2 regions of the Micromonospora sp. LOL_023 genome follow, and region 2 is predicted to be linked to the other one. Evidence: riboswitches for the same ligand, from Rfam matches in the RefSeq annotation. Region 2 holds a riboswitch; the other holds the start of a gene.
The links. A riboswitch is a leader RNA that binds a small molecule or an ion and turns the genes downstream of it on or off. The one in region 2 is predicted to bind cyclic di-AMP.
Positions count from the first base shown of each region.

Region 1: it holds a riboswitch for cyclic di-AMP, as region 2 does, so the genes downstream of both, ACFHVL_RS17315 (NlpC/P60 family protein) here and ACFHVL_RS04375 (coiled-coil domain-containing protein) in region 2, are expected to answer to the same signal.

Region 1 covers NZ_JBHMIM010000030.1:16,967-21,246, forward strand. The annotation lists gene ACFHVL_RS17310 (sigma-70 family RNA polymerase sigma factor) at 313-1,242, shown strand; gene ACFHVL_RS17315 (NlpC/P60 family protein) at 1,336-2,295, opposite strand; cyclic di-AMP (ydaO/yuaA leader) riboswitch at 2,306-2,462, opposite strand; gene ACFHVL_RS17320 (DUF6232 family protein) at 2,919-3,590, shown strand; gene ACFHVL_RS17325 (helix-turn-helix domain-containing protein) at 3,618-4,280, opposite strand, start outside.
Region 2 covers NZ_JBHMIM010000005.1:54,962-59,241, forward strand. The annotation lists gene ACFHVL_RS04365 (winged helix-turn-helix domain-containing protein) at 1-32, opposite strand, end outside; gene ACFHVL_RS04370 (potassium channel family protein) at 1,107-1,784, opposite strand; cyclic di-AMP (ydaO/yuaA leader) riboswitch at 2,047-2,183, shown strand; gene ACFHVL_RS04375 (coiled-coil domain-containing protein) at 2,186-3,208, shown strand; gene ACFHVL_RS04380 (glycoside hydrolase family 65 protein) at 3,343-4,280, opposite strand, start outside.

The sequences.
Region 1 (4,280 bases), on a different contig from region 2:
ATGTCGTCGCCGCCGGTGGTTCGGCGCGGCCGGCTGCCCTCGCGCGACGCGGCGACCGAGGGGCCTGGCAGGAAACGCCAATCCTGTTCACAGCGATTACTCAGGCAATCGTGTCAGCTTCGACTCACGAGACGGAATCCCTGGCGCGTCTCATCTGTTGTGTAGGTGTCGGCGCCGATCGGCGAAGCCCGGCGCAACGGGCCCGTCGGCAGGAGGCAGACGAGACGGGGGGAGAGGCTGATGAAGATGCGGGTCGTAGGTAACAGGGCAAGTGGGGTCAACGAGGGGACCGTGAGCAACGTGGAGAAGCCGATGGCTTTGCGGACCGACGAGGTTGCCGAGGAGCGGGACCTGGTCGGCGTCTACCTGCATGAAATCTCTCGCACGCCGCTGCTCGACGCGGCCCGGGAAGTCGACCTCTCCAAGGCGATCGAGGCCGGCCTCTACGCGGAGCACCTGCTGGAGCAGGGGGTGCCGCGCGCCGGTGTCAGCCGTGAGGAGTTGGAGCGGCTGGTCGCCGAGGGCGAGCGGGCCAAGGACCTGTTCATCCGGGCCAACCTGCGGCTGGTGGTGTCGATCGCGCGCCGTTACGTCCGCTCCGGCATGCCGATGCTGGATCTGATCCAGGAGGGCAACACCGGCCTGGTGCGAGCGGTGGAGAAGTTCGACTACGAGCGCGGCTTCAAGTTCTCCACCTATGCGACCTGGTGGATCCGTCAGGCAATCAGCCGGGCCATCGCTCAGCAGGAGCGGACCGTCCGGCTGCCGGTGCACCTCGTCGAGGACGTCAACCGGATGCGGAACACCGCCCGGCAGTTGACCCGTGAGCTCGGCTCGGATCCTGAGCCGGAGCAGATCGCCGCGTCCCTCGGAGTGCCGGTGGAACGGGTCCACGAGCTGGTGCGCTGGTCGCAGGACACGGTGTCGCTCGACACCCCGGTCGGCGACGACGGTGACACCAAGCTCGGTGACCTGGTGGCCGACAGCGACGCGCCGTCGCCGGAGGACATCGTGCTCACCGGGCTCGAGCGCCAGCGGATCGAGGGTCTGCTGAACCACCTCGACGACCGGTCGGCCGGCATCATGCGGGCCCGCTACGGTCTGGAGGATGGCCGGGAGCACTCGTTGACCGAGGTCGCCTCTCGGTTCTCGCTGTCCCGCGAGCGGATTCGGCAACTGGAGATCCAGGCACTGGGTCGGCTCCGGGAACTGGCCCGCGCAGAGGGTCTGCAGGCGGCCTGACCCTCTCCCACCCCGCGACGTCTCTGATCACGAAGTGGCCCGGCATCCGTAACGGATGCCGGGCCACTTCGTCGGCGTCGGTGCTCCGGGAGATCAGGTCACCCGGCCGAAGCCGTACGGTGCCATCATGTCCACGCTGGCCAGCTCGACAGGACGGCCGAAGGTCGGAGCGTGGATCACCTGGCCGTTGCCGACGTAGAGCGCGATGTGGGCAAGGCCGTTGTAGAACACCAGGTCACCTGGCTGCAGAGCGCCCCGGTTGATCTTCGCCACCCGGTCCCACTGCATTGCGGCGTTGTGCGGCAGGCTCTTGCCGGCGGCCCGCCAGGCGGCGAGCGTCAGGCCCGAGCAGTCGTAGCCGTTCGGTCCGCTGGAACCCCACACGTACGGTTTGCCGATCGCACCGTAGGCGAACTCGACGGCGGTGCCGGCGGCGCCGGCGACCGATGGGATCGGCCCGGAGTAGGACGAACCGGCCTGGCTGGCCGCCCCGTACGCCTCCTCCCGCTTCTCCATCAGCTCGTCGATTTCCGCTTCGATCTTCTTCTTGCGGTCGGCGAGCTCCTTGACCTGGGCATCCTGCTTGGCCAGCGCGGCCTGCAGCTTCTCCTGCTCAGCCAGGTAGGTCACCTGGGTGTCGGTAAAGCTGCTGAGCCGCTGCTGACGATCCCTCGCCAGATGGTCCAGGGTGCCGAGGCGGTGGACGAAGGTGTCGGAGGTGCCGTCGAGCAGTGCGCTGGCGGTGCTCAACCCACCGGTCTTGTACGCGGTGATCGCGATCTGCCCGACCTCGATCTCCGCCTGGGCGAGTTCCTTCTGGAGCGGACCGAGCTTGGTGTCGATCTCCTCGGCCGCGGCGCGGGTCGCCTTGGCTTCCTCGTTGAGTCGGTTGTACGACTCGACGACTTTCGCCAACTCTTCGGATTCCTTGTTGATCTGCTGCGTCAGTTCGCTGACCGAGGGCTGGGCCGAGACGGCGCTCGCCGGTACCGCCAAGCCGACGGCTACGCCGGCCAGCACGAGGGTGCGCAGCAGAATCCGCGCTGATGACAAGAAAACAGGACCCTTCTTCCATCGCCGCCTACCGGGTTAGCTGACGGATTCGGGCGGGAAGGAGTCGCCCTACCGCGCTGAGCGCGGATTCACCCCGGAACGCTGTTCGGTGGGTCCCCGGGTCACCAACTGTCGATTACCGAAAGGTTACTCGGCGTGATCTCCGGGTGGTGATTCGGCGGCGCTGGACCAGCGTCACCACGGTCGGTGACTGGCGACCGGACCAGTAGGTCTAACTTAGCTGTCGCGGTTATCTCCGGAAAGTGGTGTGATCGTGATTCTGGCATTGCCCAAGGTGATATTTATCAATAGTTACTGAGGGTAGGTGATTGTGGCTCTATGGTGATTGGGACGGGGCGATTCGGTCGGCCGGCTGGTCGCCCGGTGGCGGCAGGGTTGGGTCCGGGGTGTCCTGGGTGATGCGCGGCTTTAGTCGCAATGCGCAGTTGTCGGCGGGCATCCACTGGGATAAATAAGAACATATGCCGCTTATTGCCATCCAGGATGCTCCCTGCCGTACGTCGATCTGCTAGGTGGCAGATTGCGCACCTTCCATCGAGTAGCTCGCTGTTTGCACAATGGACGCGCAAGGTCAGCGCCGCGCGAGCCCTTCGGAGGCAGCCATGCGTGCAACTCGCCAGACCCCACCCCTACGCGGATCCCCGACCACCCGTCCGGACCAGCATCGCGGCGCGCGCAGCGCCGACCAGCCCTTGATCCCCAGGGCCCGCAACAGCCGCTTCCTGAGGCAGTCCCCGCCTACCGACGGTGTCGAGGTCGATCCGCGCGGTCGGGGCGGCCGCTACCCGGGGCCCGCCTTCTACCGGCAGCCCGGCATCTGTGTAACGCCCGAGTGGTTCATCGTCGCCGGCCGCCGATTCGCCATCCGCAGCCTCACCGAGTTGCGGACCGCACGTGGTCCTCGCGACCGGCTCACCGGTCGTGCCGTCGCCGTGACCGCCGTGGTGCTCGCCGGGATCGCGATGACCATCGGCTTCACCAAGAGCCTGCACGAGGTCAGCGCCGGTGGCTATCTGGCCCTGCTGGTGGCGGCCTTCATCCCAGTCTGCTGCGCCTGGATCGGCGACCGGCTGCGACCGCGGCCCTTCGAACTCTGGGGTCGTCACGAGGGCCTGATGGTCATCTTGTTCAGCACCGATGAGGAACGCCAGTACGGGCAGGTGAGCCGGGCGGTGATGCGCGCTCGGGAGATGTGCCGGCTGGCGGGGTTGTCCGACCCGGTGACCATCGAGCCCTGGGTGCCCGATCAGCGTGGAGCCGTCGGCGGCCCGTGACCGGGACCGCGGGCTGGTCGACGCCGATCAGCCCGCGTCGTGGTCGTCGAGACTCTCGGCCAGGTGTCGCAGCATCGCGACCGAATCCGCCTGGGACAGCGACTCCGCCCGCAGCCGGTCGAAGACGTGCTGATAGGACCGCACCTCACCGCCCCGGTCGATCACCTCCTGGACCAGGGCGCTCTCCACGTACACGACGTCGGCGTCGGCCTGATCCGCGAAGTGCAGGATGACGAACGGGCCGAGCACCGTGTTGCTGCCGGCGGCGAAGGGCAGCACCCGGACAGTGATGTGCGGCGCGGCGCACATCTGGGCCACGTGCCGCAGTTGCTCCCGCAGGATGCGTTGCCCGCCGGTCACCCGGCGCAGGGCCGCCTCGTCGAGGATCACCTCGATCTGTGGTGGATCCGCGCCGTAGAGCACCTCGTGTTGGCGGGCCAGCCGGATCTGTACCCGACCTTCGATCTCCTCGGCCGGCACGTGATGCGGCCCGTCGGCGGGGATCAACGCCCGGGCGTACTCCTCGGTCTGCAGCAGGCCCGGGAAGCTGATCGGCTGGAAGTACTGTAGTGCCGACGCCTCCGCCTCCAGCCCGATGTACGCCGCGTAGGCGGCCGGCACCCGGTCCTTGTAGCTGCTCCACCAGGCCCGGCGTCGGGCGGCGCGGGCCAACTCCACCAACTCGTGGAC
Region 2 (4,280 bases):
TCGGGGTCGTCCTCGACCACCAGCACCCGCATGCGGGCGAGGCTAGCAAGTCGCCGTCACCGCAACGTTTCGTTGCCGGCAGTCCGTCGACCTGTCGGACACCTGGTCAGCTCGACCGACGACGGCGCAGTCGACCCGTTGTGCACAAACCCGATCGGCGGCGCGCTGCTCCCGCACAGCTGCCGACGAATCCGAACTGGATCTTCCCACCGGATTCGGTCCGGCTGGTCCAGGAGGCGTTGCGGACAGCGGCGACGTGTCGCCGGCAGCGGCACGGGCACCACCATCGGCGGTTCGAGGGCGACCCGGCCGGGCCAGGCGCGGTCGGCGCAGATGTGACCTTGCCCACCGCCGCATCGCACGCCCCGTGTCGGTCGGCGGGACGGCCACCCAGCCGGCCTGCCGCCCACCCGACGCCCGGACGGCCGCCGCGCCCCCGGCCGCCCGACCGGTGCCCGCAACGACCGACAGCACCGGAACCCCTGGCTGAGCTGGGCACACCGGACCGCCGCGGCGGCGGGGCAGCCAACGTGGAGCCCGTCAGGGTCCGCTATACACAACGAAGCCCGCCGATGCATCGGCGGGCTGGACAGGGCTATCGGCCAGACTGGCGTCGCGGTCCTGACTTGTCGGCGATTCCGCGTCGTAACAATCGGGGACTAGCGTGGGGACGGGGAGGGCAACCCCCGTCCCCACCATCAGTTACTGACACGCACGAGCGGTTTGGCGTCCAGATCGTGCGTGACGCGCGGGAGCCGGGCCACGCGAGTGGCTCTGGTTCCACCTCCTCTCGACAGGTGGTGCGTGGGCTGGCGGCGGAGTCCGGGCTGGCCCGCCGCCAGCCGTACGGCTGAGCGGTCGACGTGCTGACGCAGACCTCGCGTCAGCGTACGTCTGACCCTGATCTAGGGGCACGTCCATCAATGGAAGCGCTCCCATGCAGGGACTGTAGCCTGAGTCACGAGTTTGCGAAAGTCCAGAGGCTGATCAGCTCACGAAATGAAGGCGTGACGAGACGGTTACGACCAGGATCACAGGCCGGTGATCGCCGGAAACCCGGCCGTCACGTGCGCCAGGGCCCGGTCCGGACGGCTCGTTCGGCGGGTTCAGCGGCCGAACTGCTGGACCTCGGCGGTGGACCCGGCCACGATCAACAGCGCGTCCGGCGGGATCGTCGTTTCGGGTCGGGCGTAGCGCAGGTGCTGATCCCGCTCCTTGATTCCGACCACGGTGATGCCGTACCGCTGGCGTAGCCGCGACTCGGCCAGGGTCCGACCGGCGGTGTCGGCCGGGGCACACACCTTGGCGATGGCGAACCCGTCGTCGAACTCGATGAAGTCGAGCATCCGGCTGGCCAGCAGGTGGGCGACCCGGTCACCCATCGCCGCCTCCGGAAAGATCACGTGATGGGCGCCGACCGAGCTGAGGATCCGGCCGTGCTTGGCGGTGACCGCCTTTGCCCAGATCTCCCGCACGCCGAGCTCGGTGAGCGCCACCACGGTGAGGACGCTGGCCTCGATGTCGGACCCGATGGCGACCACGACGCACGGATGGCCGGTCAGCCCTAGCTGCCGGAGCACCTGCTCGTCCGTCGAGTCCGCCTCGACCACCCGGGGGAGCCGGTCGGCGAAGCGGTGCACCCGCTTGGGATGGTCGTCGATGCCCAGGACGTGGTGCCCGAGACGGCGCAGCGACAGCGCCACCTGTCCACCGAATCGGCCGAGCCCGACGACCACGACGCTGTCGTCGCCCGACGCGACAGGTGAAGCATTCTCGTCCGACATATCAATTCGCCCAAAGCTTTCAATTGGCATTTTTGTTCTTTATCGTACTTTATCAAGCAGAGAACCGGGCTGCAGCCAGACGTGACGGGGCACGACGTCAACCCCGAGTACGCCATCAAGTGCAGACAGTGGACATCACCGAATGTCGTTGCCCGGTAACGGATTTCCCCCAGGTCAACCACGGTTCCGGAGGTGTCGGGGCCAGCCATCGATCCGGTAGGCTTGCCTGCGGTCTCTGCCAGGCGGCACCCTCCGGTGCCGGCAGTGACCGCCGCCCAATCACCCCTCCGGGGTGAGCCGGGGAACCAAGTTTCCACTGGGGTGAATCCGCATCAGCGGTAGGGATCGTTCCGTCCCGAACCCGTCAGCTAACTCGGTCGGCGGCCAAGGAAAGGAACAGGATGACCGCACCCCTCCGCCGGCGGTTTCCGCTGGCTGCGGCGCTGGCCGCCGTCACCGCCCTACTCGCCGGGTTCGTCGTCGCGTCGCCGGCCGCCGCCCAGGAGTCCGATCCTGCGGGCGAAGGCGCACCACCGCTGCTCAGCGAGGTGCTCGAATCGACCGGACGCGGTTTCGTCGAGGCGAAGGCAGCCGTCGAGGAATCGCGTAAGCGGCAACTCCAGCTCAGTCTCGAACTGGAGAAGATCCAGGAACGACTGGACGCGCTGACCCCCCAGATCGGCGAGGTGGCCGCCAACTCGTACCGGCTCGGCCGGATCACCCCGGTGATGGTGCTGCTCAACAGCGCCAGCCCGGACGATCTGCTGGAGCGGGCCGAAGGCCTGGACATGATCGCCATGCACGACAACAAGCGGGTACGCGAACTCAACCAGGCACGCGAGCAGGCCGCCCGCGCCGTCGCGGCGATCGACGCCGAGGTCGCCCGCGAGGAGCAGCAGCTCACCGCCATGGACAAACAGAAGAAGGAGGCGGAGCGGGCCCTACGGCTGGTCGGGGCGGTCGCCACCAACGGCTTCGTCTCGGCTACCTCGCCGGTCGCCGCGCAGGCACCCCGCAACTCCGACGGCTCGTGGCCGGCACAGTCGTGCAGTCAGGACGACCCCACCACGTCCGGCTGCATCACCCCGCGTACCCAGCACGCGCTGAACGAGACCAGCAAGGCCGGGTTCAACCGCTTCGTCTCCTGCTTCCGGCCCGGTGGGCCGTTCGAGCACCCCAAGGGGCGCGCCTGCGACTTCTCCATGCAGTCCAGCGGATTCGGCGGCGACGCCTTCGGCGACGACCGGCTGTACGGCAACAACCTCACCGCGTTCCTGGTCCGCAACGCCGACAAGCTCGGCATCCTGTACGTCATCTGGTACCGCCAGTTCTGGTCACCGACGACCGGCTGGAGTTCCTACAGCGGTGCCGGCGGCGACCCGAGCAGTGACCACACCAACCACGTACACCTGTCCCTGTTGTAAGGGTTCGGCCCGGTCGGTCGGTCGCGCTGCCGGTCAGGAACGGGAGGTGCCGGTCAGTCACACTTGCCGACCGGCACTCCCCAGCAGGACGGACGGTGATCGGCCCGATCAGTCGGGCCGATCAGTCGGGCCGATCAGTCGGCGCGGGCCGAACGGCGCACCGGTGAACGGCCCGTCGGTTGCTGCGGCGGCGGGCCGGCCGGCCCGGCCTGCGGGATCGCCCGGGTGATCGGCTTGTCCGCCGCGACCGTGACCGGCTCGCCATGGTGGGTCAGCTCGATGGTGGCGTTCGGGTCGACGTCGCGCAACGAGTAGGTCACCTCGTCGTGCTGGACGGTCACCCGCAGCCGCATGCCCCGCCACATCATGGTGAACTCGAGCCGGTTGATCCGCTGCGGTAGCCGGGGCGCGAACGACAGCTCGCCGGTGTGATCGCGCATCCCACCGAACCCGGCGACCAACGCCAGCCACGCCCCGGCCAGCGCGGCCACGTGGATGCCGTCGCGGGTGTTGCGGTTAATGTCGTGCAGGTCCATCAACGCGGCCTCGCCCATGTAGTCGTGGGCGAGCTCCAGGTGCCCCGTCTCCGCCGCGAGCACCGACTGGGTGCACGCCGACAGGGACGAGTCGCGCACCGTACGCCGCTCGTAGTAGGCGAAGTTGCGCGCCTTCTCCTCGTCGGTGAAGGCATCGCCCCGCCAGTGCATCGCCAACGCCAGGTCGGCCTGCTTGACTACCTGCTTGCGGTACAGGTCGAAGTACGGGTAGTGCAGCAGCAGCGGGTAGTGGTCCTGTGGAGTGCCCGGGAAGTCCCACTCCTGGTGCCGGGTGAAACCGGCCGACTGCGGATGCACGCCCAACTCGTCGTCGTACGGCACGTGCATCGACAGCGCCGCGTCCCGCCAGGCCGCGGTCTCCTCGTCGTCGACGCCCAGCACCCAGGCCCGGTCGGTGTAGCGCAGCGCGTAGTCGGCCGCCGCGAGCAGGTTCCGCTGCGCCATCAGGTTGGTGTAGATGTTGTCGTCGACCACTGCGGTGTACTCGTCCGGGCCGGTCACCCCGTCGATGTGGA